DNA from 4 places in the Neobacillus sp. D3-1R genome. Region 1 is predicted to be linked to each of the others. Evidence: riboswitches for the same ligand, from Rfam matches in the RefSeq annotation. Region 1 holds a riboswitch; each other region holds the start of a gene.
The links. A riboswitch is a leader RNA that binds a small molecule or an ion and turns the genes downstream of it on or off. The one in region 1 is predicted to bind S-adenosylmethionine.

Region 1 (7,628 bases):
AGCAATACCACCACCAATGGATGTAAGACTTATTCCTAAAGTAGAAGCTGATATTCCTAAATTTAGAATAACTCCCCAAAGTAAACCAGAATGACCTTCCATAAGTGGAAATCGATGTCCTACGGTTCCCTGAAAAACGCAGGCAAGTCCTGTAAAGATAAGAGAACTCCTTAACATCATCGCCATAATATCTGGAGATAAATGAAACACTGTCGCTACTGAAACAGGGACGACAACGGTATTGGCAAAAATAAAAAAGAGCCATTGAACAGCTGAAAACATTGTGATTGAAGAAAACCATTTATTCATTGTTGAAACACCACTTTCTAACCATCATTCAACTAATGATTATAGTATATATTTTTTTATTATTCCTGTATTTTATCTTTCAAATAGAGAGAAGACCTTTCATTGCTCGTCACAAATTTATGTGATATAGTTACCTAGGTAACTATTTTAAACCGTTTTTAAAAAAAGGCAAGATACTTTTTCCACGGAGGGATCTATTTGTTTCCTAACCATGAACTATTCCACACGTTAAACCAATTATCCAGACATTTAACGAACAAGTTGAATGAAGCACTAAAGCCCTTTGGTCTATATAGTGCTCAATGGACTGTCATTTACGTTTTAAAAACAAAAGGCTCCCTTACCCAAAAAGAATTATGTCAGTATTTATCTGTCGAAGCACCGCCTATGACAAGGACTATTCAAAGACTTGTTAAACAAGGATACGTTAAACAGGTTCAAGGTACAGACAAACGTGAGAAACATATCCAGTTAACGGATGAGGCGTTACAAAATTATCCTCAGTGGGAGGATGCCATCACACAGTTCAATCATTCCTTATTAACTGGATTTCCTGAATCGTCACAACAAGAATTATCCAAGCTATTAAAGGAATGGTTTCTAAAACTATCTTAGACAGGAGTTTCAATATATGAAAGAACAACCTAGATTATGGACAAAAGATTTTATTAGTATTTCCTTAAGCAATTTCTTCTTATTTATGACCTTTTATTTTTTATTAGTAAGTTTACCAGTAATGGTTATACAGCAATACGAAAGTACGAAAACAGAAGCAGGTTTAATTACAACTGTATTTTTAATATCAGCCATACTTATTAGGCCAATAGCAGGTTACGGTATTGAAAAAATAGGCATGCGAAAAATTCTATTAACTTCGCTTATCATTTTCTTTATTGCCTCAATCCTATACTTTTTTGCTACCTCCATTATGGCTTTATTCTTAGTTCGCTTTTTACACGGGATTGGATTTGGTATGGCTACGACTGCCGCCGGGGGACTGGTAGCAAATATTATTCCAGATTCTCGAAGAGGAGAAGGAATGGGGTATTTTATTATGTCCTCTAACCTGGCAATGGTTATGGGACCTTTTATTGGTTTAACAGCCATTCAAATGTGGGATGCATCTGTATTATTCGCCATCAGTGTTATTTGTGCTCTCTTTTCCCTTATTGCTGGATGGATTATACGTATTCCTATTAAAGAAAATAAGAAAAAAATTCATATCTCATTCCAATTTCAAAATTTCTTTGAGGCTTCTGCTGTTCCGATTTCAGTGGTTGGTGCATTTTTTGCCATTGTTTATTCGTCTGTCCTTTCTTTCGTTTCCGTTTACGCAAAAGAGATTGGTTTAATAGAAGTATCAAGTTTATTTTTTGTCGTTTACGCTGCTATTTTATTAGCTTCAAGACCGTTTACAGGAAAATGGTTTGACCAATTTGGTCCTAACGTCATTATTTTTCCATCTATTGTTCTTTTTGCAATTGGCTTATTCATTTTAGGTAGCAGTCATACGGCATTAGGCTTCTTACTTTCTGCAGCGTTTATTGGTATTGGCTGGGGTACGATTTTTCCAAGCTTACAGACGATTGCCATCCAGAAAGCGGCACCGAATAAAAGAGCCACTGCAACTGCAACCTTCTTATCCATTTTTGATACAGGTATCGGCTTTGGCTCCTTTATTGTAGGAATGGTTGTCGCTGAAGTTGGATTCCGTTCTTTCTATATTAATGGTTCTATTTATGTGTTAGTTGGAATACTTGTTTATTATTTACTTCATACCCGTAAGGAACCTTTAAAAGAAAAACTAGTAGAAAGACATGTGAGATAGAAAAGAGCAAGCGCCTTGGTCTACCATCATAACTAATAAAAAAGAATTGACATGATCGCTTTAAAGTAGTAAATTTTAAAAATAATCGAATAATTGACACTCTTATCGAGAGAGGTCGAGGGAATGGCCCTATGACACCTCAGCAACCTTCAATGTTTTCACTCATTGAAAAGGTGCTAAATCCTTCAAGTTGGAAAACTTGAGAGATAAGAAGAATGACTCAGATTCTTTCCATTCAAAAGTCTTCTTCTTAAAGAGGGCTTTTTTTATTTTTTAAAAGGCTCTTTTCTAAACTTGTTGCTTTTTTAACTAATAAAGAGAGATTTCACAATATAGGGTGGTAAAATCCTTTTAAAAATCAAGAAAAGAGCTGCTCACTTATTAAGAGAATCCGTAAAAATCCGGCTTTTGGGATTTTTACCAGAACCACATTCTATACGAAAACAGCCTTTTAAAAAGAGGAGAAAGAATATGAACTTCTTAGAGAAATTAGAAAAACAAATTTTAATTGCAGATGGTGCCATGGGGACTTTATTGTACTCGTATGGAACGGATATGTGCTTTGAGGAATTAAATCTATCCCAACCAAACCAAATTAAGAGCATTCACCGTGCCTATGTTGAAGCTGGAGCAGATGTGATTCAAACAAATACATATGCGGCTAATTATCTCAAACTTCAACGATATGGATTAGAGGACTCTGTCAAAGAAATAAATAGTGCTGCCGTTCGAATGGCAAAAAAGGCAGCCAATCCAGACACTTATATACTAGGAACAGTTGGCGGCAATCGAGGAATTAAGCCCCAATCCATCTCCATTGAGGAAATAAAAAGAAGCTTTCGAGAGCAATTATATTGTCTATTGCTTGAAGGGGTAGATGGAATTCTTCTTGAGACATATTATGATCTTCAAGAGCTAGAAACAGTCTTAACGATTGCAAGAAGAGAAACAGAATTACCCATTATTGCACAAGTTTCCTTGCAGGAACCTGGATTTTTGCAAGATCGTACTCCAATTATTGAAGCCTTTAAAAGATTAGAAACACACGGTGCTGATGTAATTGGACTCAACTGTCGACTAGGTCCACATCATATGCTTACGACGCTTGAGGAGGTTCCTATTCCAGTACATTCCTATTTATCAGCCTATCCCAATGCAAGTCTTCCTACTTATATTGATGGGAAATTCCAATACGATAGTGATTCAGATTATTTCCGCAAATCAGCTAAGTTATTTCGAGACCAAGGAGTCAGATTACTGGGTGGCTGCTGCGGAACAACACCCGAGCATATACGGGCATTTGCAGATGAATTAAAAGGTAAAATCCCTGTTCAAGAAAAACAAGTGAAAATCAGAGAAAATATAGTGGTGGTACCCTCTACCGAAGCCAAACGGGAGTATCCTCCGCTCCAGGATATTGTTCGTGAACGAACATCGGTTATAGTAGAATTGGATCCTCCTAGAAAACTAGATACAAAGAAATTCTTTGATGGGGCAAAAGCGTTAAAAGAAGCTGGTATTGATGCGTTAACATTAGCCGATAATTCCCTAGCCTCCCCACGCATTTCCAATGAATCTTTAGGGTACTTGGCTAAAACACAGCTAGGGATACGATCTTTAATTCATATAGCCTGTAGAGATCGTAATATTATAGGTCTACAATCCCACTTGATGGGCCTTCATGTATTAGGTATGAATGACATTCTTGCTATAACCGGTGACCCAGCTAGGGTTGGTGATTTCCCTGGTGCTTCGTCCGTGTATGATATGTCATCATTTGAATTGATTCAAATGATCAAACAACTTAACAACGGACTTTCTATTTCTGGTAAGGACCTTGGGCAAAAAACGGCTTTTAGTATTGCTGCTGCTTTTAACCCTAATGTTCGTTCAATCGAAAAAGCGGTTAAACGATTAGAAAAGAAAATCCACTTTGGAGCAGATTATTTTATTACACAGCCTGTTTTTTCAGAAGAAAAAATAATCGAAATCTATGAAGCTACTAAACATTTAGATACTCCCATTTACATTGGGATTATGCCGCTTACTAGCCATAAAAATACGGAGTTCCTTCATAACGAGGTACCTGGTATTAAAATTTCTGAAGACATTCGAAATCGAATGGCCCTATTTAAAGACCAACCTAACCAAGCAAGCATCGAGGGAATCCAAATTGCTAAATCATTAATCGATGCTGCAATGGAACTTTTTAATGGAATTTATTTAATTACCCCATTTCTTCGTTATGAGTTAACGGTAGAGTTGGCAAAATACGCCCGTGAGCGTGCAAATGCGATTAGGAGGAACAACCATGTCCAAAGCATCATTTACTGATCAGTTAAACAAAAAAATCCTTATTATGGACGGCGCAATGGGCACCATGCTTCAAAGAGCAAATCTTTCTCCAGATGATTTTGGGGGAGAAGCTTTCGATGGCTGTAATGAAAATTTAAATTTAACTGCCCCTCATGTTATTCAATACATTCATGAAGAGTATTTAAAGGCAGGAGCAGATATTATTGAGACAAATACATTTGGTGCGACTAGCCTTGTACTAGATGAATATCAATTAGGGCACAAAGCCTATGAGATAAATAAAATAGCTGCACAAATTGCTGTAAAGGCAGCACAATCCTTTTCTACAGCAGAATGGCCACGGTTTGTTGCCGGCTCAATGGGTCCCACTACAAAATCGCTAAGTGTCACGGGTGGAACAACCTTTGAAGACCTTGCCAAAACCTATGAAGAGCAGGCAATAGGGCTTATCGATGGCGGAGTAGATTTGCTTCTTCTTGAAACAAGCCAAGATTTGTTAAACGTTAAATCTGGATATGTAGGTATTCAAAAAGCTTTTGAGAAAACGGGTAAAATTTTACCATTAATGGTGTCTGGTACGATTGAACCGATGGGTACAACCCTTGCCGGACAGTCTATTGAAGCCTTTTATATCTCGGTAGAACATATGAAGCCTGTTGCTGTGGGACTAAATTGTGCTACTGGTCCTGAGTTTATGCAAGATCATATTCGTTCTTTATCTAATATGGCTTCAACAGCCGTAAGCTGCTATCCAAATGCAGGGCTGCCAGATGAGGAAGGACATTATCACGAAACACCTGAAACTCTATCGAAAAAATTAGCCGGTTTCGCTAAGCAAGGATGGCTAAACATTGTTGGTGGCTGCTGCGGAACGACTCCTGAACATATTAAAGCCATTGGTGAAGAAATGAAAGAATTTAAACCACGAACCGCTGACTTCTCTTCCGTTCATATGGTCTCTGGTATTGAACCATTTGTTTATGATGATCCAACCTTACGCCCTATTATGGTTGGAGAACGAACCAATGTGATTGGTTCTCGAAAGTTTAAACGATTAATATCGGAAGGTAAATTTGAAGAAGCAGCTGAAATTGCCAGAGCTCAAGTCAAAGGCGGAGCTCATGTGATTGACATCTGCCTTGCTGACCCTGACCGGGAAGAACTGATTGATATGGAAAATTTCCTTAAAGAAGCAGTCAAAAAAATTAAAGCCCCATTAGTCATTGATTCTACCGATGAAAAGGTAATTGAAAAAGCACTAACTTTTTCACAAGGGAAAGCTATCATTAATTCTATCAATCTTGAAGATGGTGAAGAACGATTTGAAGCTATTTTACCATTGGTTCATCGCTATGGTGCTGCGGTTGTGGTTGGTACCATCGATGAAGAAGGTATGGGTGTAACGGTTGAACGAAAGCTTGAAATTGCGACTCGTTCCTATAACCTATTAGTCAATAAATATCATTTAAAACCACAAGATATCATTTTTGATCCACTCGTTTTTCCTGTCGGAACAGGTGATGAACAATATATCGGTTCAGCCAAAGCAACGGTTGAAGGAATCCGCGCCATTAAAGAACGCTTGCCTGAAACTCAAACTATTTTGGGGATTAGTAATGTTTCTTTCGGACTTCCACCTGTTGGACGTGAAGTATTAAACTCAGTATTCTTATACCACTGTACTCAGGCTGGATTAGATTACGCGATTGTGAATACGGAAAAGCTCGAGCGTTTCGCCTCCATTTCAAAAAAAGAGGTAGAAATGGCTGAAAAACTACTATTTGATACAACAGAAGCATCCCTTTCCATATTTACAGAATTTTATCGAGATAAAAAGAAGGAAAATAACAAAATTGTCTCTGATATGACGTTAGAGGAACGATTAGGAAGCTATGTAGTAGAAGGAACAAAAGAAGGATTAATCGCTGATCTAACCATTGCTCTTGAAAGCTATGACAATCCCCTTGATATCATTAATGGTCCCTTAATGGATGGAATGAAGGAAGTTGGCAGACTCTTTAATGATAACCAACTAATTGTAGCTGAAGTGCTTCAAAGTGCTGAAGTCATGAAAGCGTCTGTAAGCTTCCTCGAGCCATATATGGAAAAGGGTACTTCTACCACTACAAAAGGAAAAGTCGTGTTAGCTACTGTTAAAGGTGATGTACATGACATTGGTAAAAATTTAGTCGATATTATTTTTAGCAATAATGGTTATCAAGTAATCGATTTAGGAATTAAGGTCCCTCCTGCTGAACTTGTAAAAGTTATTAAAGACGAAAAACCGGATATGGTGGGTCTTTCGGGGTTACTTGTAAAATCGGCACAACAAATGGTATTAACAGCCCAAGATATGAAGGAAGCAGGCATTTCTGTTCCAATCCTAGTGGGTGGCGCTGCTCTCTCAAGGAAGTTTACTGAAACAAAAATCGCTAAGGAATATGATGGCTTAGTTCTATATGCAAAGGATGCCATGACAGGCTTATCTTTAGCAAATCAAGTACAAACTCCTGAAGAATATGAAAAGCTTCTAGAAAGTAAAAAAGAAAAAGCTTCACAGGAGTTGATCGAGGTATCATCAAACTCAGCATCCGCTATTGCAACACTTGTAAAACCAAAAACAACCGTTATTTCAGAGGCACCTGTTTTCGTTCCTAAAGATACGAAACGACATTTATTAAAGTCTTATCATGTAACACATATAGAACCATATATTAATATGCAAATGCTGCTTGGCCATCATCTTGGTGTGAAAGGAAAAATCTCAAAACTGTTAGCAGAAAAGGATGAAAAGGCTACTCAGGTAAAAGAACTAATTGATCATTTATTGGACGAAGCGAGAGAGAAAAATTGGATTATCCCTGCTGCTGTCTATCAATTTTTCCCTGCACAAGCAGAGGGGAATAAAATTCTCATCTATAACCCTGAGAATCATTCAGAAATTTTAACTGAATTTGACTTCCCTCGTCAGGAGTCTGAACCACAATTATGTTTGGCTGATTTTATCAAAAAAGTCGACAGTGGGATCATGGATTATGTAGGATTTTTTGCTGTGACTGCTGGTAAAGGAATTCGTGAAAAAGCGGAGGAATTGAAGAAGGAAGGTCGTTTCCTTGAAAGTCATGCTTTGTCTGCCTTAGCATTAGAAACAGCTGAAGGATTTGCTGAGCTAATC
Region 2 (7,628 bases), 2.2 Mb from region 1:
TGGTGCACGAACATCCCAACCAATTGACTTTAATCCCTCTATCAAGACGTTTCTTCTAGATTCATATAAGGCATTTAGCTCTTCCACACACTGTTGTGAAGCGTTTAAAGCTACTGCTGCAGCTTCCTGAATTCCTCCAAAAATGCTTACATAAAGGTGGTCCTGTAACAGTTCAATAGCAGAAATGACACTGCGATTTCCTACCGCAAATCCAACACGCCAGCCTGCCATGTTATAGGTTTTGGATAAAGTATAGATTTCGATTCCAATATCCTTAGCCCCTTCCGTTTGTAAAAAGCTGATCGGCTTTTGTCCATCAAACCCAATTGCGCCATAGGCAAAGTCATGTACCACACAAATATTCGTATTCTTTGCTAATTCTACCGTTTTTTCAAAAAATTCAAGAGATGCAGTAGCACCAGTAGGGTTATTGGGATAGTTTAAAAACATTAATTTCGCTTTTTCAAGAATTTCAGGTTCAATCGTTTCATATACAGGTAAAAAGCCATTCTCTTCTAGCAAAGGCATTGTAACCATGTTTGCCTGGGCAAGCGATACACCTGACCAATAATCTGGATACCCTGGATCTGGGACAAGTATGGTATCACCAGGATTTAATAAGCATTGCGGAATTTCTACTAAGCCTGCCTTACCGCCAAATAGAACCGCTACTTCCGTATCAGGATCTAAACTAACCCCATATTCTCTTTCATAAAAATCGACAGCAGCCTGCTTGAAATACTTATATCCCTGAAAGGGCGAATACTTATGATTTATGGGATTCGCTGCTGCTTCCTGCAATTTTTTTACAATATGTTCTGGTGTCGGCTGATCGGGATTACCTTGCCCAAGATTAATGACATCATGACCATTAGCAACAGAAAGGGATACTTTCTTAACAAGAGAAGCAAAAAACTGCTTTGGTAAACTATTTAATAAATTAGATTGTTGAAAAGTCTTCATCTACATTCACCTACACAAATCTATTAGAAAATTTTTATTGAAAATCTAGTCACAAATGATATAACTTTAATGACAGAATGTAAAGAAAAATTTAAAAGATTGTGGTGAGTCATGATGAAATATAAAATTGCTCTAATCCAAATGTCGATAGAATTTGGGAATCCAGAATTAAATTATCAAAAGGCAGAAGCCCAAATTGAATTAGCCATGCAAAAATCACCGGATATCATTGTCTTTCCTGAATTGTGGACAACAGGTTATGATTTAGAAAACTTACCAGTTACAGCAGACCAACATGCAAAGAAAACGATTGATTTTCTGCGAGAAAAGGCTAAAAAGTTCAATGTACATTTTGTTGGAGGATCCATTGCGAATCAGGAAAAAGATGGTATCTATAACACCCTTTTAATCATTAATCGCCAGGGGGAACTGGTGCATCAATATAGTAAACTTCACCTCTTCCAATTAATGGGTGAACATTTATTTCTTAAGTCAGGAAAAGACGAAGGTATATTTGCATTAGATGGCGAAATTTTTGCTGGTCAAATTTGTTATGATATTCGCTTTCCTGAATGGATCAGGGCGCATGTTCTAAAAGGTGCACAAGCGATCTTTGTTGTAGCGGAATGGCCATTACCAAGACTTCATCATTGGAAAACTCTATTAACTGCAAGAGCAATAGAAAATCAATGCTATGTCATTGCATGTAATTGTGCAGGCTCTAACCCAAGTAATATTTTTGCAGGACATTCTTTAATCATTGATCCTTGGGGAGAAATTGTCGCGGAAGCCTCCGAGAGTGATGAGATTTTACATGGAGAAATAGACTTAGAGAACGTCGTCAAGGTGCGTAATACCATCCCAGTCTTTCAAGATCGAAAGCCTGACCTATATTAAAAATTTTCTAAAAAAAATGAATTGACAATATTTAATAAAGCCTGTTATTATTTTCATCGTATCAACTTCAATTGAATATTTACATTTTTCTCTTATCAAGAGATGGCTGAGGGATTTGGCCCTATGAAGCCCAGCAACCGACCGTAATTCCATTGTGAAATGTGGCGCAAGAAAGCGCCTTTTATTTAAGGCACGGTGCTAATTCCAACAGAAAGTTAGACTTTCTGAAAGATAAGAGGTGCGAAGACTATTCTTCAAGCCTCTTTCTTATGAGAAAGGGGCTTTTTTTCTAGCCCTTCACACCAGGAGGAATGAAAAATGACATTATTAACAGACAAAAAATATGAACCACTCACTGAACATTCTGCTATTGATTTAGCCATAAAATTAGGAATTTTCGCTGAGAATTCCACTCTAACTTGCTCAGAAATTGGAGACGGTAATTTAAACCTTGTTTTTCGTATAACAGATACTACTAGTGGCCAGGGAATCATTATCAAGCAGGCCCTTCCTTACGCAAAGGTTGTTGGTGAAAGTTGGCCGTTAACGCTTAAAAGAGCGAAAATTGAAGCAGATGCCTTAAAAATATTTGGTAAACTTGCACCTGATTATGTTCCAGTTGTACATTTTACGGATGATCAATTAGCTATTACTGTTATGGATGATCTATCTCATTTGACTATTGCTAGAAAGGGTTTTATTCGAGGAGATCAATACCCATTACTCTCCAAACATTTAGGTGAGTATTTAGCAAAAACACTTTTTTATACTTCGGATTTTGGAATGAATCAATCAAAGAAAAAAGAACTCCTAGGGCAATTTATCAACCCAGAACTTTGCAAAATTACGGAAGATCTAATTTTTACAGATCCTTATACTGATTCACCTACAAATTCCTATGAATCAGAATTACAAGCTACTGTTGACAAAATCAGAAATGATCAAGAACTCATTTTCCAAGTAGCACTGTTAAAAATGAGCTTCTTAACGGAGGCAGAAGTATTATTGCATGGAGACCTTCACACTGGAAGCGTTTTTGCGAGCTCAACGGAAACGAAAGTTATAGATTCGGAGTTTGCTTTTTACGGACCAGCTGGTTTTGATATTGGGCAAGTTTTTGCGAATCTACTCTTCCAAGCTTTAGCTAACGTTGAAAAGAAATCTGAAATTCTTACGCATGTTGAAACATTTTGGAACGAGTTTGTATTACATTTCTCAGAGCTTTGGAAAACAAATAATCAAGAACCACACGCAGCCATTCCAGGTTTATACGAGTCAGTTTTAAATAAATATTTCAATGATTCATTGGGGTTTGCCGGCTGTGAATTAATTCGCAGAACGATAGGTCTTGCTCATGTTGCCGATCTAGATAGTATTGAAGACAATGAACAGAGAATAAATGCTAAAAAACAAACCCTTTCATTAGGGAGCTTATTAATTAAATCTAGAAAAGAAATAAAATCATTCACTGATTTCTTAACTCTCTTAACAAAAAGCTTATAATGTAAAAGAGACAGAACTGGCTTAAAAGCCATTCTGTCTCTTTTAACCATCAATCTTCGCCCACATTTCAACTGGATTAAGTTCATAAATTCCATTTTCACGATACATATAATGGTTGATGATAAACTCTCTACGAATTGTGGCATAATCATCATGAAAACGAAGAATATACTCATTTATTTCCTGCTCAGAATATTTTCTCCCTCTTTCAAACCCCTTTAAGATATGTTCAAACACCAGTAGCTTTTTCTTTCTTTGTGCAGGAATTGTTTTTAACTTCCCATCTTTTGTAAAGAAATTAGCAATTATTTTTTGCTTTTCATCACTTATTTCATTCACCTTTGTATCCTTCCCTTCTACTAGCTCCATCAATGATTCACAATATTGATGGACTACCGAATGTTTCAAATAAAAATAGATCGTATTTTTGTCACGTCTTTCATAAACAACATTTATATCCCGAAGCTTTTTTAAATGATGAGTGATGGTTGGTGCAGTTAAGCCTAACTTACCTGCAATGGCTTGACCATGAAGTGGTCCACTTGATAATAATGACAGTATTCTTAATCGTGTTGGGTCACCCATTGTTTTATGAAAGTCAACTAACCTGTTTAATTGCATAGCCATTACTCCTCTATTTTAGATATACATCTAATTAGATGATAATCTAATTTATTAATTATTGCAATATTTTATAAAAAAAATAATCCTTTTTCAGGATTATCATTCATTCGTTCAATCTATTTGGGATAGGTCAATATATTATTTACTAGATAAATATATATGAAAGGTAGTGCCCACATTTTCTTGGCTATCGACTTTAATTCTCCCATTATGCTCTTCAATAATTTTATAACTAACCATCAAGCCTAAACCCGTTCCACGGTCTTTTGTTGTATAAAAAGGCTCTCCTAGTCGCTTTAATTTTTCTGGAGGAATACCAAAGCCCTCATCTTTAATCGAAATATGAATTTGGTCATCTTTGTATGATTCAATGAAAATTGTAATATTTCCACCAGCTTGCATCGATTCAATAGCATTTTTGATCATATTAACGAACACCTTTTTTAGTTGGTTTGGTTCACAAAATATAATCGGTAGATTTTCTTGATAGTAGGTACGAAATTGGACATTATACATGACTGCTTGGGCATTAAGAAGCTCAACGGTATCCCTCATAATTTGGACGATATCTACTTTCGAATACTTTACTACCTGCGGCTTTGCTAGAATCAAAAATTCATTAATAATAGAATCAATACGATTCAATTCAGAAAGGATTACTTGGAAGTACATCGAACGATCTTCTCTCATTTCGCCTTGCAGCAATTGAATAAAGCCTTTTAACGCAGTCATGGGGTTGCGGATTTCATGGGCAATACCGGCAGCAAGTTCTCCTATTACATTTAGTGTATCGGATTTTCGAAGACGTTTTTCCATTTCTATTTTTTCCGTTACATCTTTGATTACAATAAAATTTACATTTGAAAATAGGTGGAAGATAGAGCTAAATTCGAAATGTTTCACCGTTTCTTCATCAATGTAAATTTTTGAAGTTCCATGAAGCTGACCCGTTTTTTCTAATGTACTTATTATGTTTTCAAGCTTCTGCTTGTTGCCATTTGTATCCGGCAATAAATTTATTAAGTCTTTCCCTAAAATCTCATCTCTTGACGTTTTGAATAATTGACATGCTGCTTGATTGACATCAATAATTTCCCCGTCATCATTCCAGAGAACTAGGCCTTCTAATGAACCTTCAAATATAGTTCGGAATTTTTGTTCACTTTCTCTTAATTCCAGTTCCATCCGGTAACGTTCACTTACATTTCGAAAAATGGTCATATGAAATCCCTCTTTTGAATGTAAGCGAGAGGTAAATTCGATTAATTTTTCTTGACCATTGGGCATTTTTAAAAATAACTGGTCGTTAACTGCTCCTGTTTCAAATAACTCCTTTAGTATTTTCCTATATTGATGGTTCTTTTTTAATATAAACTGATCAAAATTAGCTCCAATGATATCCTGATATCCACATTCAAAGATTCGGCAAGCTGCCTGGTTTGCATTGATGATCTGACCCTTCATATCCCAGAAAATAATTCCGTCCATTGCTTCAATAAATAATTCCTTAAAAAAATAGTCATATTGGGCAGACTGCTCTTTTAGGTTCATTTTTTCAGTTTCATCCCTGAATACAGAGATATAATGACCACTATCTTCATCAAGGCTTGTTACGACACTAAAATAAGAGATACCATTTTGATGGAGGATCGGGAGAACTCCTCTAGCATTCCGATTTTGTTCTAATAAAACTTTTTGTCTTCGAAGCTTATAATGTTTGTCTTTAGGTACAAAATGTTCAAGAGTATATCCAATTATTTCGTCTTTATTTGTATTAATATATTTACAGAAGGAACGGTTTACATCCAAGATAACACCATCTTGATTAAATATGACAATTCCGTCTAATGTTTTATTGAAGATATCAAAAGTCTGTAAATTGGGGTTACACGGATTATTTACATTACTATTATTCATTAAAAAGCATAACCTCCCCAGCAACATAGAAGTATATATATATCTATATTTCTACAAAATGACAGAAAAATCCTTTTTATATAGCATACAACTAAAAATTTTATCGAATACTTTCCTTTTACAAGGCTCTTTTCTTAAACTTTGTTGCTATATGTAACTAATAAATAGGCATTTCACAATATACGCTGTTAAACTTATATGGAAATGAAGAAAAGAGCTGGGCGCTTATTAAGAGAGCCTGTAAAAATCCGGCTTTAGGGATTTTTACGAAAACCAGAATCTATACGAAAACAGTTTTTTACAAAAAAAAAGAACTGTAAAAAGCTTTACAGTTCAATAGTAACTTATGAAAGTCTAAATCTCGAAATCATATCATTTAATTGATCAGACAGTTCTGATAGTGATTGGGCATTGTCTGAAATTTCTTCCATAGAATGATTCGTTTGTGTAACTGAGGCACTTGTTTGTTCGACACCAGCAGCTGATTCTTCTGAAATGGAAGCAATATTTTCAATAGATGCATTCATTTCTCGAGAACTTTGAGCAACTTGTTCAAGATTATCAGATATTTCTTTTACCTTATCTGTCATTAATGTTACAGCACTATAAATTTCCTTGAAGGTTTGGCCGGTTACTTCTATTTGAGAAGTACCTTCTTCTACTTCATTGTATCCCAACTGTAGGGAGCTCACGACATTATTAGATTCTAGCTGAATACCTTGAACGATTTTCGTAATATCTGAAACAGAAAAAGAAACCTGTTCTGCAAGTTTTCTTACTTCATCCGCAACGACAGCAAATCCTCTGCCATGTTCACCGGCTCTTGCCGCTTCAATGGCTGCGTTTAAAGCAAGTAAGTTTGTTTGACCAGCAATTTCATGTATAACTTTGACCAGTTTAGAAATTTGCTTTGTTTGGTCGTCAAGTCCTCTCACTTTCTCCACAGATGTTTTCATAATATCGTTAATTTTTACCATTTGCTTTTGAGATTCCATCATTAGAGAATCTCCTTTTTGCGTCATCATCATGACATCATTTGATGCATCACGAATGACGTTTCCACTTGCAGTTGCTGCCTGTACCTTTGTTAAATACTCTTCCATCATTTCAGATAGAGCAGTAGCATTGTTTGCTTGTTCCTCCGAACCACTCGATAATTCCTGCATAGTCGAAGCCACTTGCTGACTTGATGCTCTAACTTCTGAAGCAGCTAGATTTAACTCCCCACTCCTGCTATTTACATGATTGGAAACAGTAGATATCTCTTGAATCATAGAACGAAGGTTTTCCTTCATTAAACTAGTAGCGCGGCTAAGCTCGGATATTTCATCTTTACCATTCGCTTCTATTAAATCTACATTCAGATTACCATTAGCAATTTCAGTTGAAACAGATACAATATGTTTTAATCTTCTTGAAATGATAGCTCCAATTAAAACGATTGCTAGAATCCCAATAATGGTAGAAACAATGACAGAAATAACAAGTACCGTTAATGTTGAGATAAGGCTGCCTGTTGCAGATGATATTGCATCCTTTTGTTCTTTTTGCATCATTTCTTTTAATTGGTTTAGCTTGACAACATTATCATCAATTAAATTATCAACCTTTAGTTTTCCTAGACGATAATTTCGTTCATGCTGTAATTTAACTTCAGGTACAATAACACTTGTAAATTGAAGATTCATTGAATCATCATCTTTACTCATTTGAATAAATAACAT
Region 3 (7,628 bases), 2.1 Mb from region 1:
TTGGATACCATGTTGAGTAGTATGCATACCATGTTCCCCCTTATTTACATTAATTGTTGGTTTTGCTTAGGCATTCCAAATGTTGAGTTAGTTGATTGATAAGTACTTAGAAGCGTGTTCATTGTAGCCTGATCAAAAACGGGAACCCTGTAATAGCCGTTTTTGTTCATATAGGTCCATGTTTCATACGCCTGATCAATACAGTTTCTTGCACCTTGTGCCATCATATTTCTTAGCTGTGGGTCAGAGCATTCTAATGCAGCGTAGGTTCTCATAATAGCGGAGGCCTTTGAACAATCGCGCATTCCCGAAGCGACATCTCGGTCATTCATCTGGTTCATCGAGTTATTTGGCTGCTCGGGTGATGAAGGTGTCATTCCATATGATGGCGTAAACGCTTTATTAAGGTTGGCAGGTGGTAAGGAAGTTGAATTTCCTTTGCTATTTAAAGCCTGCACCATCGCATTGTATTCAGAAACCATGAAATTTAATTGGTTTTGAAGGATGTTTTTTAATTCTGGGTCTTGGCAATATGGTTGATATAGTTGAAATTGATTAATTGCATTTATGGAACTACATAATACCTCATGGTACTGTAACGTTTCACCTGCGCCAATAGTTCCTTGGTTCATCATGTTCATTCAACTTGCCTCCAAAGATTAAATGGTGTGGGTAAACAACCCAAGTTCATTTTTCCTTTTTATTGCTTTAAATATGTAAAAAAACTCTCAAGAGCTCTTGAGAGTTTTTACTAGAATAATTTATAAGTGATTAGACCATTAGTTTGAATGTAGATACATAAATTACCATGATTTTGAATAATTTTACTTAATGAAAAAGAGAGTCCATCAAAGTTTAATTCCCAACCTTCTGGAGCCTCATGTTGAATATGAGTAAGTTGTTTAAAAGCTAGCGGGGTTTGAATAAAACCTTCTTCAATTTGATACCATATAGTTTGTAAATATTTCGTTGCGCGAATAGAATCAGGCAAGTTCTTTAATTGTTCCACTGTTATATATCTCATATGATCTCCCCCTAATTAAAGGGTAGGGGAAAGGGCTTGGAAATGCTATCAGTAATTGTTTCCATAAGTAATTATTATTCTTTTTTGCGAAAAGTAAGCAGGACCTGTGTTTTATAAAAAACGTACCCTGTGTCTGCAAAATATAAAAGAAAACATTTATCGGACCTACAATCCGCTATTTATAAATTCTAGAAACTACTGTTCAATTAGTGTTCAGTTTTTCATAAATAAACTTCTCTGTTCTAGCCAAAGAAAAGAGCCGTGATTTCTAACATTGAAATCGACGGCTTTTATTGTGGATTTATGTTGTTATTCAAATGCGAATCATCATTTTCTCCGCCACAACCGAACGGGATGATACTGTTCATTTTATTAACGATTAGCCATCCAAGCAGGTTTACCAAAACCTTTGAATTGTTCATCCATGGTTGCTTCAAATTCAGCGGATTCTACTACTTCTTTTATGTCTTTTGCAAATGTAGCATCCAGGTCTTTCGTATTTACAACGACACGGTTGCGGTAATCATCTGGCATGTCTTCAAGTACAAGAGCATCTAAAAGATCCATTTTTGCGGCTAAAGCAAAGTTTCCTGGGACAGCAGCTAAGTCAACGCTGTCAACAGAACGTGGAAGTTGGCCAGCTTCAATTGGCTGTAATTTGAGATTTTTACTATTATCCTTCACGTCTTTTTCAGAAACTGTAAGTGGATTTACGTCTGGATCTAATGTAATTAATCCAGCATCCTCTAATACTCCTAACGCACGTGCTAGATTGACAGGATCATTTGGTAATGAAATTGTGCTACCTTCAGCGACTTCGTCTAATGAACTATATTTATTAGAATAAACACCCATTGGGGCAGTTGGAACGACTACTAATTCAGATAGTTCTAAGTTGTTTTCTTTTGCAAAGTTCTCCATGTAAATTTTATGTTGGAAAAGATTAGCGTCGATATCGCCGTTTCCAAGGGCTTTATTCGGTTGAATATAATCACTGAATTCTACAACTTCTACTTTATAGCCTTTCTTTTCCAGTAACGGCTTAATTGCTTTTGAAACCATGTCACTGTAAGGACCAGCAGTTGCCCCAATTTTTATTTCCTTTTTATCCTCTGAAGAAGAGGATGATTTTTCTGTATTGCCGCAAGCAGCAATGACTCCAACTGACAACACTAGAACTAATAATAATAAAAGCTTTTTCATTTCTTGTTTCCCCCTATTTTTGTAGAAAATTAATTCGACAGGTGCCTGTCACCATCAATATATTTTTAGCGCTTATCAACAAGTCGGGCGATTTGATCGCCTGATAGTTGGATAAGCTGGACTAAACAAATCAATACAATCACTGTTGTGAACATCACGGTGTTGTCGTAACGGTAGTAGCCGAAGCGTATAGCAAGGTCTCCAATTCCACCGCCGCCGACAATTCCAGCCATTGCTGAAAAACCAATTAAACTAATTGTTGTTAGAGTAATACCTTGAACAATTCCTGGACGAGCTTCAGGAAGTAATACATCTTTTATAATCATCCAAGGTGTGGCACCGACAGCAACAGCTGCCTCCACGACACCTTTGTCTATTTCACGTAGAGAGGTTTCTACGAGTCTAGCAAAAAACGGAATGGCCGCTACAGACAAGGAAACACTTGCAGCAGTAGGCCCAATAGTTGTTCCTACAATTAAGTTTGTTAATGGGATGAGTCCAACCAATAAAATGATAAAAGGTATGGAGCGTATCGTATTAACAAAGAAACCTGAAAGAATTTTAGTAGGTAGATTTTCTAAAAATAAACCTCGGTCCGTTACAAATAATAAAACTCCAAGAGGTAACCCTACTACAATTGCAACAGCTAATGAAATGAGGACCATATAAAGGGTCTCAAAAAAAGCTTTGTTTAAATCCGGCAGTATCTCAATGATGGAATCAAGCGGCATCTAAGACCACCTCCAAGTTATTAGTACGTACCTTTATGTAATCAATAGCACGATTAACTTCTGTTTTTTCACCGGATAACTCCATAATAAAAATCCCTAAGGGTGTCCCTTGGATATATTCGATTTTTCCATGAAGGATATTCCCTTTAACTTTGAATTGTTGCAGCATATCGGAAACAACAGCTTCTTCTGCAACCAATCCTTTAAATTGAATTTTTACAATTGTACCTACTCTGCTTTCGAGTAGATGTTCTGGTAATTCAAAATGAAGAACACTATTAATGAATGCTTTTGTTAGAGGTTGTTTTGGCTCTGCGAAAATTTCATATACAGGACCTTCCTCGATGACTTGACCATTTTCCATAACCGCAATTCGATCACATATATCTTTTACAACGTCCATTTCATGGGTGATTAACACAATGGTTAATCCAAGCTCTTTATTTATTTTTTTTAATAAAGATAAGATAGACTTCGTTGTACTTGGGTCCAGTGCTGATGTTGCCTCATCACAAAGAAGAACATGTGGGTTATTCGCAAGAGCTCTTGCAATTCCAACTCTTTGCTTTTGACCACCGCTTAGCTGTGCTGGATAAACATCACGCTTGTCGCTCAGTCCAACCAATTCAAGTAATTCTGTCACACGAACATCGATTTCAGTTTTTGGTTTATTTGCTGCTTTTAAGGCGAAAGCAACATTTTCAAAAACTGTTTTCGAGGAAACGAGATAGAAATGCTGGAAAATCATACCAATTTTTTGCCGTGCAGCTCGAAGATCCTTTTCATTTAAGGAAGTTAACTCTAGATTATCGATATGAATGGCACCAGATGTCGGTTTTTCTAGCAGATTTAAGCAACGGAGAAGTGAACTTTTTCCAGCACCGCTATAACCGACAATCCCATATATTTCTCCTTTTTGAATGGTTAGGGAAACATCATTAACCCCTACCACCGTACCCTTCTTTGTTTTGTATTCCTTTACGAGATTTTCAATCCGAATCATCTCTGTAAACCTCCCGAATATCAGATTTGAAAAAATAAAAAAGCCTCTTTCATCTGAAAGAGGCATCGTAAACAATCTATACGACTTATCTCTCAGAATGAAATCATTCTGTAGGAAGTGGCACCGTTCCTAAAAAGGAGGTTGCCGGACGTCATAGGGCCTATCCCTCGGTCACTCTTGATAAGTTTGAAATATGTAATTTTTTTAACTAAGTCGTATCATAATCCTAAGAAAATGTTCTGTCAATCCGTTTTTTTTGAAAAATAAGTTAGTAAACGCTTACAATGTTGTCTTTAAAAGGGGGAAAATTTTTTACCACCAAATTTGCGGTGCTTCTGTTTCTTTAACATCAAACAATAAATTAGATTGTTCATTCCAATTGAGACTTTCCAAAAATTGATAAATATCTTCTTCGATTTTATTTCTTTCATTTTCGAGCGTGATGATGTGACCTGATTGCTCATACCATTTAATTGATTTTTCACTAGAATGAACATGATTAAAAATAATGTCCGGGCTTTGTAAATCAATGACATTGTCTTTTCTTCCTTGAATGATTTGGATTGGTGCTTCCACATTTTGTAGATTTTGTTTTACTTCTGCCACTAAATCTAGGAGACCTTGCACGGCTGGAATAGGTTGTTTCGTTAACATATTTAATTCTTGTGAGATTTGTTCATCCGTTTTTCCTTCAAACTTTTTATAACTTTCAGCGTATGAACGGACCATTTCGTTTAGAACAGAATCACGAACAAATCCCATTGGAGCACACATTGGAATAACCGCCACAACTGGTTTTTCCATCGCAAGCTTTAATGACATTACCCCACCTAAGGAGATGCCAGTTACCGCAATCTTTTTAAATCCCATATTTACTAAATGTTGATATCCGGTAAGAACACTTTGCCACCAGTCAGAAGGAGTAGAATTGGCCAATTCATCAGGAGATTCCCCGCCATGACCTTTATATTGAGGACCATGACACGTATAACCTTTACTCTCTAAAAACCTTCCTAACATACGAACATCAGCTGAATTTCCGGTAAAGCCATGTAAAAGTAAGACTGCTTTTTCTCCGCCTTCAAAGGTAAAGGGTTCTGGTTTAACGATCTCCATATCCAATTCTCCTTCATGTTTTTTAGAAAGGCTGTTTTCGTATAGTTTGTGGTTATCGTAAAAATCCCTAAAGCCGGATTTTTACAGGCTCTCTCTTAATAAGAGATCAGCTCTTTTCTTCATATCCTATGAGTTTCAACACCCTATATAGTGAAATGCCTATTTATTAGTTAGAAAAAGCAACAAAGTTTCAGAAAAGAGTCTTTAGAAAAAAGGTGACTCGATTTCTAAGAGTCACCTTCAAAAAAGTTGCGAAATTTATTTTTATCCTGATTAGCTTCATCTGTAAGGTAAGGATTTTCTTCGGTGACATCTTTTGGGTCTAAATTTGTTTTGATGACAAGCATTGGCGAGCTAGGTTGTCGTGCAATCATTCGATCATCAAGACTGTCGAAATCCGGTAAATTGTGTCGATTCTTTTCGTCCACATCGATCACCTCCTTGTATTAGAATGTCTATATAGACATATTGTTATGTAAAGGCTGTTTTCGTTTAGATTGCAGTTCTTTAGAAGTGAGTAGCTCTTTTCTTGATTTTAAACGAGTTTCAATTTACTACATTGAGTAATCCCTTTTAATAAATAACATTAGTAACAAAGTTTTAGAAAAGAGCCTATGTAAAATAATAGAAGGTAGGTATATGTATTGGTTCAACTAGTATTTTTTGAAAAAAAGTATGAAGAAAAATTATTATCATTTCAGTTACCTGAAGACCAGCATCAATTTACAGGACTTCCCGTTGATGTTTTGGAAATATCCATTCAAGATAAAAACCGTTTTCCGATTGTCATTTCGAGTGATAATGAGGTGGTAGGATTTTTTGTTCTTCACTATGGAGAGGATATACGTTCGTTCACTAGCAATCCTAACGCTATGCTCCTGCGTGCTTTATCCATTGATTTTAATGAACAAGGAAAAGGATATGCCAAAAAAGCAATGCAGCAATTACCGCAATTTGTCAAAAATAACTTTCCACAGGTGAATGAAATTGTCCTGGTCGTTAATAAAAGAAATGAGGGAGCAAGAGTTTTATACGATAAAACGGGATTCGATGATACAGGTGAAGAACGAATTGGGGAGATAGGTCCACAATACTTGATGCATTTACAAATTAAGTAGGTATAAAATCTGGAAAAAGACCCACCCTTTAACACTTTACTTAACTAAAATTTCCTTTGACACAATTCGACATAGATTGTATGATGATAAGCGTTCATTTAATAATTGCACACCGTGTTCAGGTGTGTTTTTTGTTTTTTTAAAATAAAAATTAAAATAGAGTAAGATATTAAGTATATTAGAAAATCGATGATGAAAAGTGAGGCGAAAACAGATGGGGCAGAACAACAAACTTGGATTCTGGATTTTAACAGCATTAGTGATTGGTAACATGGTTGGTTCAGGGATTTTTATGCTTCCACGTTCTTTATCAGAAGCTGCGAGTCCTGCAGGGGTAATGGGTGCATGGATTTTAACAGGTGTTGGAGTATTAATGATTGCACTAGTTTTTGGGAACTTAGCGATTCGAAAGCCAAACTTAACAGGTGGGCCGCAAATATATGCGAAGGAGCTTTTTAAGAAAGATTCGAAAGCATCCATTCTTTCAGGATTCATGGCATCTTGGGGATATTGGATTGGAAACTTTGCTGGGAACGTAGCGATTATTACTACTTTTACTGGATACCTTTCTACATTCTTCCCAATCTTAACAAGTGATGCTGAACTTCTACAAATTGGCTCTTTTCAATTAAAAGTAGGAAATGCTTTAACCTTTTTGGTCGCTACCATTTTGCTTTGGGGAACTCACTTTATTATCTTACGTGGCCTTGATAATGCAGGTAAGTTAAACTTCTTGGCAACTGCAACAAAGGTTATTGGATTCTTTCTGTTTATTGTAGTAGGTTTATTTGCCTTTAATTCTGCTAACTTAGTGCCATTTGTTGCCCCACGCGTTGGGGACGCTGGTCAAACATTTGGTTTATTTGGACAAATTAATAATGCAGCCGTTTCTACCTTATGGGCTTTTATTGGTGTTGAATCAGCTGTTGTTTTTGCTTCAAGAGCGAAGAAACAAACGGACGTTAAGCGTGCTACCATTTTAGGTTTATTGATTGCATTAGCGATCTACATTGGGATCAGTACTTTAGTGATGGGAATGCTGACACAAGAAACGTTAATCGCTTCGGAAACACCATTAATCGATGCTATTCAAACTGTATTAGGTCCAGTTGGTGGAAAGGTATTAGCAGCTATTGGATTAGTAAGCTTAATCGGTTCAACCATCGGTTGGGTAATGCTAAGTGCGGAGGTCCCTTACCAAGCTGCAAAACAGGGACTATTTTTAAAATCATTTTTAAAAGTAAACGATAATGGAATTCCTGTTTTCTCTTTAGTACTAAGTAATGGCTTAGCACAATTATTTATATTCTCTACCATCTCTAATTCCATTTCAGCAGCTTTTGATTTTGTTATTTATGTGGCAACATTAGCTTATTTAGTACCTTACTTTATTTCATCTGTATTCCAAATTAAATTGGTCGTTACTGGTGATA
Region 4 (7,628 bases), 1.1 Mb from region 1:
ATTCTTTAGAAGAATTAAGACGACTTGACCCACGAATGATTTCAGATCAAAGCTTTTATAATATAGATATAATATAAAATATCGTCCATTAGTGAATAATGGTGAAATACAGTTAAATACAGTTTTAGTTACAAAATCTGGGGAGAAAAAATATGTAAAATTATTCTGTAAAATGTTTAAACATAAATACAAAACGGAAATCTTATCGATAGCCCAATTTTTAAATGAAAAAATAGGTGAAAATAAAGTCAATTAACTTAAGATTTTCTCGAATACTAAATACATGAAAAAAGCCCAGCTGATGCTGGGCGTACTTTCAAAAATTTAAACACTCTGATTAACTGCTTCAAGCCTTTTTCTCATGCCAGTAGAATACAATAGTACAATAATACTAGTGGTAATTAGCGTTCCATGAAAAATCCAAACCATTTTTGGCAACGATAATGCTTCCAACACAAAAGGTGCAACAACAAATCCAAGAGCAAAACCTAAAGATTTTAATAACATTCCAACCCCGAAGATTCTTCCTCTAATATGATTGTCTGTTTTTTGTAGGATTGTTGCATGCAGAGTCGTAAAGCATGCATCAAAAATACCCGTTAAGAAAGCAAATGGCAATATGATCCAAATGTTGATGTTTGACAGGAAGGTAATAAACCCTGTTGACATAAGCATCGCGGTAATAAAACAGGCGTAATAGAGACGTGTTCCTTGTAAAAATTTCAATTTTGGTATAATCATTGTTGCTAGTACAGAACCTATTCCCCAAACGCCCCAAATTAACCCGTAATAAAAGCTTTGTTTAGATGCATCAATTTCTTGTGCAAGTAATGGTATTCCTAAATTATGAGATGCACCGGCAAACGCACCAACTAAGAAAACGATATTTACTAGAAACAGCATTGGCGCTAACAGAATGAATGAATAAACCTCCTTTAAGTCTCTGCCAATTGATATCATTTTCTCTTTAATCCCATTGGTTAGTGCCCCGTTCTTAGTAGATGAAGTTGTTTCCCACTTCAGTTTTAATAAAACAACAGCTGATAAAAGATAGGTAACAGCGTCGATAATCAAAGTGACTTGATTTCCGAGAAAGTCGGTTATGACCCCAGCACCGATGAAACCAAAAACTAAGCTAATGGAGGTCAGTCTTGAGATTAGTGCATTTGTTTCCAACACCTTATTTTGACCAAATATTTGAGGAATTTCGGCACTATAACTAACGGCAAAAAAGCTGCTCGTTAAACCGATTAGAAAACAAACAATAATAATCATAATGGGATTTGGAAAAGGAATTAAACTAAGAATAATAACGGCCCGAAAAAGATCGGTATAAATCATGATTTTGCGACGATCAAAACGATCGGCTAGCACTCCGGAAAATAAACTAGATAATACTCCACCTAACGTTCGAAAGGCCATAGTAGCAGCTAACCAGGCAGAGCTCCCTGTTGCTACATACATTAAAACATTGATGGCTATCAAATCCATAAATGTCCCTAGATCTGAAAAGGCTTTGACATATAAGAAAATTTTGCGATTCATTTGCTTCTCCCTTATTCATGAGGTAATTAACGTATTTTCTATTTTAAAGATTTTGAATTTACTTCGCAATACGAAATTTTAGAAATATTAGGATTATAAAACTTTTTTATTTAGAGATTTTCCTATATAATTCTTCCAGAAAGATTAACAGTAAGGAGAAATCAAATGAATTTAAAATCACCTGAACAACTTGCGCAGCTTCAATTAGATGCCTACAATTCCAAGAACCTTGAAGACTTTGTAGAGCAATACGATGACAATATTATTGTGATGGATTTCCCTTCCAATCATATTACTTTAGAAGGGAAAGCAGCCTTTACGGAACGTTACAAAAAGCTTTTTTTAGATAATCCACAGCTTCATGCAGCATTAAAAAATCGTACGATCATGGGAAATCATGTTATTGACCATGAATATTTAACAGGCAGAGCAGATGGTAGTACTGGTGAAGCTATAGCTATTTATGAAATGAATGACACACATATTACCAAGGTGTGGTTTATAAGATAGGGAAAAGCACGCCTTTTTTTATCAGGCATACGCTAATGAAAAAAGGTGTGATGGATAAATGATCCATACGGTCAAGCCTGGAGAGTCACTGGCTTTGATTGCATCCAATTATCGTATTCCTTTTGGAAGGATTTTAGCTGCCAATCCTAAGATCACAAATCCCAATATTTTATTTGTTGGTCAAAAGGTAGAAATCCCTGGGCTACCAGAACCAAGTAGCATTCCATATCATATTCAAGTTTCACTAGGTCAGAGAAAATTGACTCTTTTTCATAACGGGCAAATTTATAAAATTTATCCGATTGCAATAGGGAAAATTTTAACGCAAACACCATTAGGAGAGTATGTGATTGTTAATCGTGAGCCCCAGCCTGGTGGCCCATTTGGTGTTATGTGGCTATCCCTTTCAAGAAGGGGCTATGGTATCCATGGTACAAATAATCCATCATCTATAGGAAAAGCTGTCTCGCACGGATGTATTAGAATGTATAACAAGGATGTATTGGAAGTAGCAAGACTTGCTCCAAATGGTACTAGAGTAGTTATTCAATCTTAATTTAATAATTTTAGGGCATAAATCTAAAATTTCTAGGGAAAATAATCATAAGACTTGTAGCTCAATGGTAGAGCAGCCAGCAAAGTTCAATCGTTCTTTGTCTGAGCATCTCGTAGGTTCGATTCCTACCAAGTCTTATTCTACATGTCTTTGGAGTGATACCTATGAAAAAAGAACCTACATTCCCTAATAGAGAGCAGTTAGACGAAGCATTTACACTTCTTCAAGATCAAATAACCAGAATCACCGTTGAGGAAGAAGAAGAAATGATAAAAATGGATGATGAAAAGTAGAAGATAGCTTGTGTTAAATTTTAAAAAAATGGTTCTGTTAAAGAGCAGTGTTGATTTATAACAAAGTTGATTGGAGCGGAAGGTACGAGACTCCTGCGGGAGCAGCGGGACAGGTGAGACACCACAGGAGCGATAGCGACGAGGAGGCTCACTGCACGCCCCGCGGAAAGCGAGTGCCTGTAGCGGAAATCAACATTCTTGTTTAACAGAGCCTAAAAAATAAATATGTTGACAATCGAAATAATTTACACTATTATCAGCTTATTAAATTAAATTATTAAAATATTTCTTCTTATCAAGAGAGGTGGAGGGACTGGCCCTTTGAAGCCTCGGCAACAGGTTCTTTTGAATACTGTGCCAATTCCATCAAACAAGTATTGTTTGAAAGATGAGAAGAGAGTTTAAATTGAACTCTCTTCTTTGAAGAGAGTTTTTTATTTTTGCGAAAACCCTACTAAGTAGGGTGGAAAAGTAGAGATTGAGCAAAGTGTAGAGGAGAATGTGCAATGAAATATGGATTTTGGTTACCCATTTTTGGTGGTTGGTTACGCAATGTAGAGGATGAGAATATGCCGCCAACATTTGAATATGCAAAAGAGGTCATACAATCAGCGGAAAATTGGGGGTACTCAACAACACTCATTGCCGAGTTGTATTTAAATGACATTAAAGGACCGGAGCATGACTCTCTTGAAGCCTGGTCAACAGCAGCAGCCCTTGCAGCTGTTACAGAGAAAATAGAAATTATGACTGCCATTCGTCCTGGTTTTCATAATCCAGCCATTGCTGCAAAAATGGCTGCTAATATTGATCAAATTAGTAATGGCCGTTTTACTCTTAATGTGGTTTCTGCATGGTGGGCTGAAGAAGCGCGTCAATACGGTGGAATATTTACAGAACATGATGAGCGTTATGCTAGAACTGAAGAATTTATTGATGTATTAAAAGGTTTGTGGGAAGAGGAAACATTCTCATATGAGGGTAAATTTTATGATTTAAAAGATACAAAGCTTTTCCCAAAACCAGTTCAACGCCCTAATCCTATCCTTTATGCGGGAGGCGAGAGTGAGAAAGGGAAGCAGACAATTGTTGAAAAATGTGATGCTTACGTCATGCATGGTGGGACGGTTGAGGAAATTAGAACGAAAGTAGAGGATATGAAGCTACGTCGTGAAAAAACTGGAAATGTACCTTTGTCCTCGTTTGGAATGGCGGCGTATGTCATTTGCCGTGATACAGAGGAAGAAGCTTTAGCTGAACTTGAAAAAATTACAACTGTAAAAGAAACAAGTGGTTATGCGGGCTTTAAGGATTTTACAACTAAATCACAGCTTGAACAAAAAATCCAATTACAAGATTATTCTGTTTCTAACAGAGGTTTACGGCCTAACTTAGTTGGTACCCCTGATCAAATTGCTGATCGCATTTTACAGTATGAAGAAGCTGGTTTGGACTTATTATTACTTCAATTTTCACCACAGCTCGAGGAGATGGAGCGTTTCGCCAAACAAGTAATGACATTAGTTGAACAAAAACGTGGTCTGGTAACAAACTAGGAGGATAATAGAGATGAGTAAAGTATATGTAATTCATGAAAACAGTGAATGGACTGTTCATTTAACTAGAAGATTAGAAGAGCTAGGCATTCCTTTTGAGGAATGGCATTTAGACGAGGGAACTGTGGATTTATCTAGTATTCCGCCGGAAGGAATTTATTACAGTAGGATGAGTGCGTCATCTCATACACGTGACCATCGTTATGCCCCAGAATTTACTTTGCAAGTGTTAGCGTGGTTGGAAGCACATGGACGTACTGTTTTTAATGGTACACGAGCATTACAGCTCGAAGTTAGTAAGGTTCAACAATACTTAGAGTTAAATAAGTATGGTGTTCAAACTCCGCGTACCATTGCGGCAGTTGGAAAAGAGAATATTTTAAAAGCGGCAAAATCGTTTGAAGGTAAACCTTTTATTACAAAGCATAATCGCGCAGGTAAAGGTCTAGGGGTACAATTATTTCAAACTTTTGGGTCATTAAAAGCTTATGTGGAAGGCCCTGCGTTTGAAGAGCCAGTTGATGGTATAACATTGATACAGGAATACATACAGGCTCCAGAAAGTTTTATCACTCGTTGTGAATTTGTTGGAGGAAAGTTTGTCTATGCAGTAAAAGTTGACACTTCCGAGGGCTTTGAATTATGTCCAGCAGATGCTTGTCAAATCGGCGATTTATTTTGTCCAGTAGGAGAAGAAGTAGAAGAAAAACCAAAGTTTCAAATTCTTGAAGGATTCTACGACCCAATTCTTGCTAAATATGAACAAGTATTAGCAGGAAACAATGTAAAGGTTGCTGGTATTGAATTTATCCGAAACCAAGATGGCGAAATTTTCACCTATGATATTAATACAAACACCAACTACAACTCAGATGCTGAAGCAAAAGCAGGAAAATACGGCATGCTCGAACTCGCCAAATACCTAAAAACTGCACTAGAGCAAAGCGTTAATGCAGTGGGGGTCTGACCCCCGTTGCTTTAAAGCGTTAAAAAAGCCCCATGTTTGGGGCTTTTTGTTTATACGATTTTCTATGGATGAACTTTATCTTTATTCTGTACCTAAATTCTCTCTAGTTAATTCATGTTGTTTGTTCCAATAAATTAATTTTAATGACCATAAGAAAAAGAGTAAGCCAAAGATAAAATATAAAGATCCATTTAGTAAACCCATTGTTCTTGGCTCAAAGAATTCTAATAATACCCCCGTTAAAAACATAGATATTCCAAGTAAAGTGTTAGCTAAAGTAGCGGATAAACCAAAATACATACCTTGAAATTTTACAGGGATGGTTTCCATGACAACCGTATCAATTAAAGTATTACCAACCCCTCCGAAAATGGTTAATATCCCAAACAGAATAACAACAAGGGCAAAAGACTGGGATTGACTAACGATTGTTAATATTAAACCTTCCATCATCATACAAGAAAAACCAAATAGAAGGTAATGCCCCTTTATCCATTTCGTAATAATTGGACTTAGCACAAAACCTGTTCCAAGGACACTATATAAAATCCCAACTCCTAAATCTGCGGCATGAAAAGTTTCAACAGCATAAACACTAATTAATACATTCTCAATTCCATTCGCAAAAGGAACAAGCATTTCAATAGACACGAGCATGATTAATAAAGAGGAAGAAAGTATTACAGCAAATAATTTTGTCATCTTTGTCTTTTCAGTTTTATCGGTAACGTTTTCCTCTAATTGAACTTCTAAGCTAGGAATGGTTGTAATAATCAAGCCTGCTATCAAAAACGACAAAATATTAATGATAAAGGCAGCCTTTGCTCCAAAGACGAATGAAACCAATCCACCAGTTAAAGCCCCAATAATTAAAACAAAACCGACTAACACTTGTTCCCAGGAATTCACCAATTTTATGTTTTTTTGTTCAACAATAGCAGGAATACTTGCTCTTCGTGTAGGAGCATATAGGGCTTCACCAGAAGCTAATAAAAACGACCCCACATAAACAATCCACATGTCATCGGGGCTATTAATCCATAGAAATGATAACGCAATAATAACACGGGAAAAGTCTGTATAGATTAATAGTTTCTTACGCGAAAGTTTTTCTGCAATGGTGCTGCTAAGGGGCCCAAAGAATAAGAATGGCAGCATCCGTACGGCAAGTGTGATTCCCACTGATAAACCAGAGCCTGTCATTTGTAAAATAAGCGTCATTAAAGCTACCTGGCTAAATCTATCACCAATACCATTAATGATCCCTGCATACAAAAGCCTACGATAGGCTTTTTCTACTTTTAATGTATGAAACATTTTCAACACCTTCATTCGAATAATATCTAATTTAATAATTATCTAATTAGATATTAATCGAATCTATAGAAAAAAGAAACCATATTTTGAAAAATATTTCCTATTATTTTCGAAGGATGATTTATCAGATACTTATACAAACATTTTTAGAAGGTGTATAATAAATAGGCAATCGGAATAAATTTCGAAAAGAGAAAAACGACAAACAAAAAACTAGTCTCCTAGTATAAGAGGAGGAGCATTATATGTTTGAAACAGCTAAGCAAATATTAAAAACGCATTTTGGATACGATGAATTCCGTTCTGGACAAAAATCAACTATTGAACACGTGTTCGCTGGTGACAATACTTTATGTGTTATGCCAACTGGTGGCGGGAAATCATTATGTTATCAAGTTCCAGCCCTCGTTTTTTCTGGGACTACCATTGTCATTTCACCACTAATTTCCTTAATGAAGGACCAAGTAGATACGTTAGAGCAATTAGGGATTGCTGCCACTTATATAAATAGTAGCTTATCTCAAAAGGAAATTCAGGAACGCATGCAGTTAGCCAAAAAAGGAGAGTACAAGCTTCTTTATATTTCACCTGAGCGACTCGAATCAGGATTATTTTTAAGAGAGTTAGCGGAGGTGGAAATACCACTTATTGCCGTTGATGAAGCACACTGTATTTCCCAGTGGGGACATGATTTCCGCCCTAGCTATCTATATATCTCCAGTATATTAAACCATATCCCAACCAAGCCAATCATTCTTGCTCTTACGGCAACTGCCACCTCACAGGTACGTCAAGACATCTGTCAGTCACTTCGTATTGAAAAGGAAGTAGTCACTAGTTTTGAACGTAATAATCTTTCTTTTTCTGTGATTAAAGGTCAGGAT

Region 2: it holds a riboswitch for S-adenosylmethionine, as region 1 does, so the genes downstream of both, mtnK (S-methyl-5-thioribose kinase) here and ACSBPO_RS18215 (bifunctional homocysteine S-methyltransferase/methylenetetrahydrofolate reductase) in region 1, are expected to answer to the same signal.
Region 3: it holds a riboswitch for S-adenosylmethionine, as region 1 does, so the genes downstream of both, ACSBPO_RS05020 (methionine ABC transporter ATP-binding protein) here and ACSBPO_RS18215 (bifunctional homocysteine S-methyltransferase/methylenetetrahydrofolate reductase) in region 1, are expected to answer to the same signal.
Region 4: it holds a riboswitch for S-adenosylmethionine, as region 1 does, so the genes downstream of both, ACSBPO_RS12320 (LLM class flavin-dependent oxidoreductase) here and ACSBPO_RS18215 (bifunctional homocysteine S-methyltransferase/methylenetetrahydrofolate reductase) in region 1, are expected to answer to the same signal.

Annotation. Positions count from the first base shown of each region.
Region 1 is NZ_CP197471.1:3,538,313-3,545,940, forward strand. Features, by position in the region: gene ACSBPO_RS18200 (uracil/xanthine transporter) at 1-309, opposite strand, end outside; gene ACSBPO_RS18205 (MarR family winged helix-turn-helix transcriptional regulator) at 508-924, shown strand; gene ACSBPO_RS18210 (MFS transporter) at 941-2,137, shown strand; SAM riboswitch class I at 2,237-2,350, shown strand; gene ACSBPO_RS18215 (bifunctional homocysteine S-methyltransferase/methylenetetrahydrofolate reductase) at 2,609-4,471, shown strand; gene metH (methionine synthase) at 4,449-7,628, shown strand, end outside.
Region 2 is NZ_CP197471.1:1,312,092-1,319,719, reverse strand. Features, by position in the region: gene ACSBPO_RS06685 (pyridoxal phosphate-dependent aminotransferase) at 1-963, opposite strand, end outside; gene ACSBPO_RS06680 (carbon-nitrogen family hydrolase) at 1,078-1,860, shown strand; SAM riboswitch class I at 1,950-2,098, shown strand; gene mtnK (S-methyl-5-thioribose kinase) at 2,179-3,363, shown strand; gene ACSBPO_RS06670 (metalloregulator ArsR/SmtB family transcription factor) at 3,406-3,984, opposite strand; gene ACSBPO_RS06665 (PAS domain S-box protein) at 4,126-5,904, opposite strand; gene ACSBPO_RS06660 (methyl-accepting chemotaxis protein) at 6,249-7,628, opposite strand, start outside.
Region 3 is NZ_CP197471.1:1,002,054-1,009,681, forward strand. Features, by position in the region: gene ACSBPO_RS04995 (hypothetical protein) at 1-27, opposite strand, end outside; gene ACSBPO_RS05000 (spore coat protein) at 45-641, opposite strand; gene ACSBPO_RS05005 (hypothetical protein) at 752-1,024, opposite strand; gene ACSBPO_RS05010 (MetQ/NlpA family ABC transporter substrate-binding protein) at 1,397-2,227, opposite strand; gene ACSBPO_RS05015 (methionine ABC transporter permease) at 2,293-2,958, opposite strand; gene ACSBPO_RS05020 (methionine ABC transporter ATP-binding protein) at 2,948-3,961, opposite strand; SAM riboswitch class I at 4,044-4,148, opposite strand; gene ACSBPO_RS05025 (alpha/beta hydrolase) at 4,274-5,077, opposite strand; gene ACSBPO_RS05030 (hypothetical protein) at 5,305-5,505, opposite strand; gene ACSBPO_RS05035 (GNAT family N-acetyltransferase) at 5,722-6,195, shown strand; gene ACSBPO_RS05040 (amino acid permease) at 6,410-7,628, shown strand, end outside.
Region 4 is NZ_CP197471.1:2,395,372-2,402,999, reverse strand. Features, by position in the region: gene ACSBPO_RS12350 (CBO0543 family protein) at 1-77, shown strand, start outside; gene ACSBPO_RS12345 (MFS transporter) at 325-1,545, opposite strand; gene ACSBPO_RS12340 (nuclear transport factor 2 family protein) at 1,711-2,055, shown strand; gene ACSBPO_RS12335 (L,D-transpeptidase family protein) at 2,114-2,611, shown strand; tRNA gene ACSBPO_RS12330 (tRNA-OTHER) at 2,662-2,748, shown strand; gene ACSBPO_RS12325 (hypothetical protein) at 2,776-2,904, shown strand; SAM riboswitch class I at 3,194-3,299, shown strand; gene ACSBPO_RS12320 (LLM class flavin-dependent oxidoreductase) at 3,411-4,460, shown strand; gene ACSBPO_RS12315 (ATP-grasp domain-containing protein) at 4,474-5,427, shown strand; gene ACSBPO_RS12310 (MFS transporter) at 5,509-6,744, opposite strand; gene recQ (DNA helicase RecQ) at 6,990-7,628, shown strand, end outside.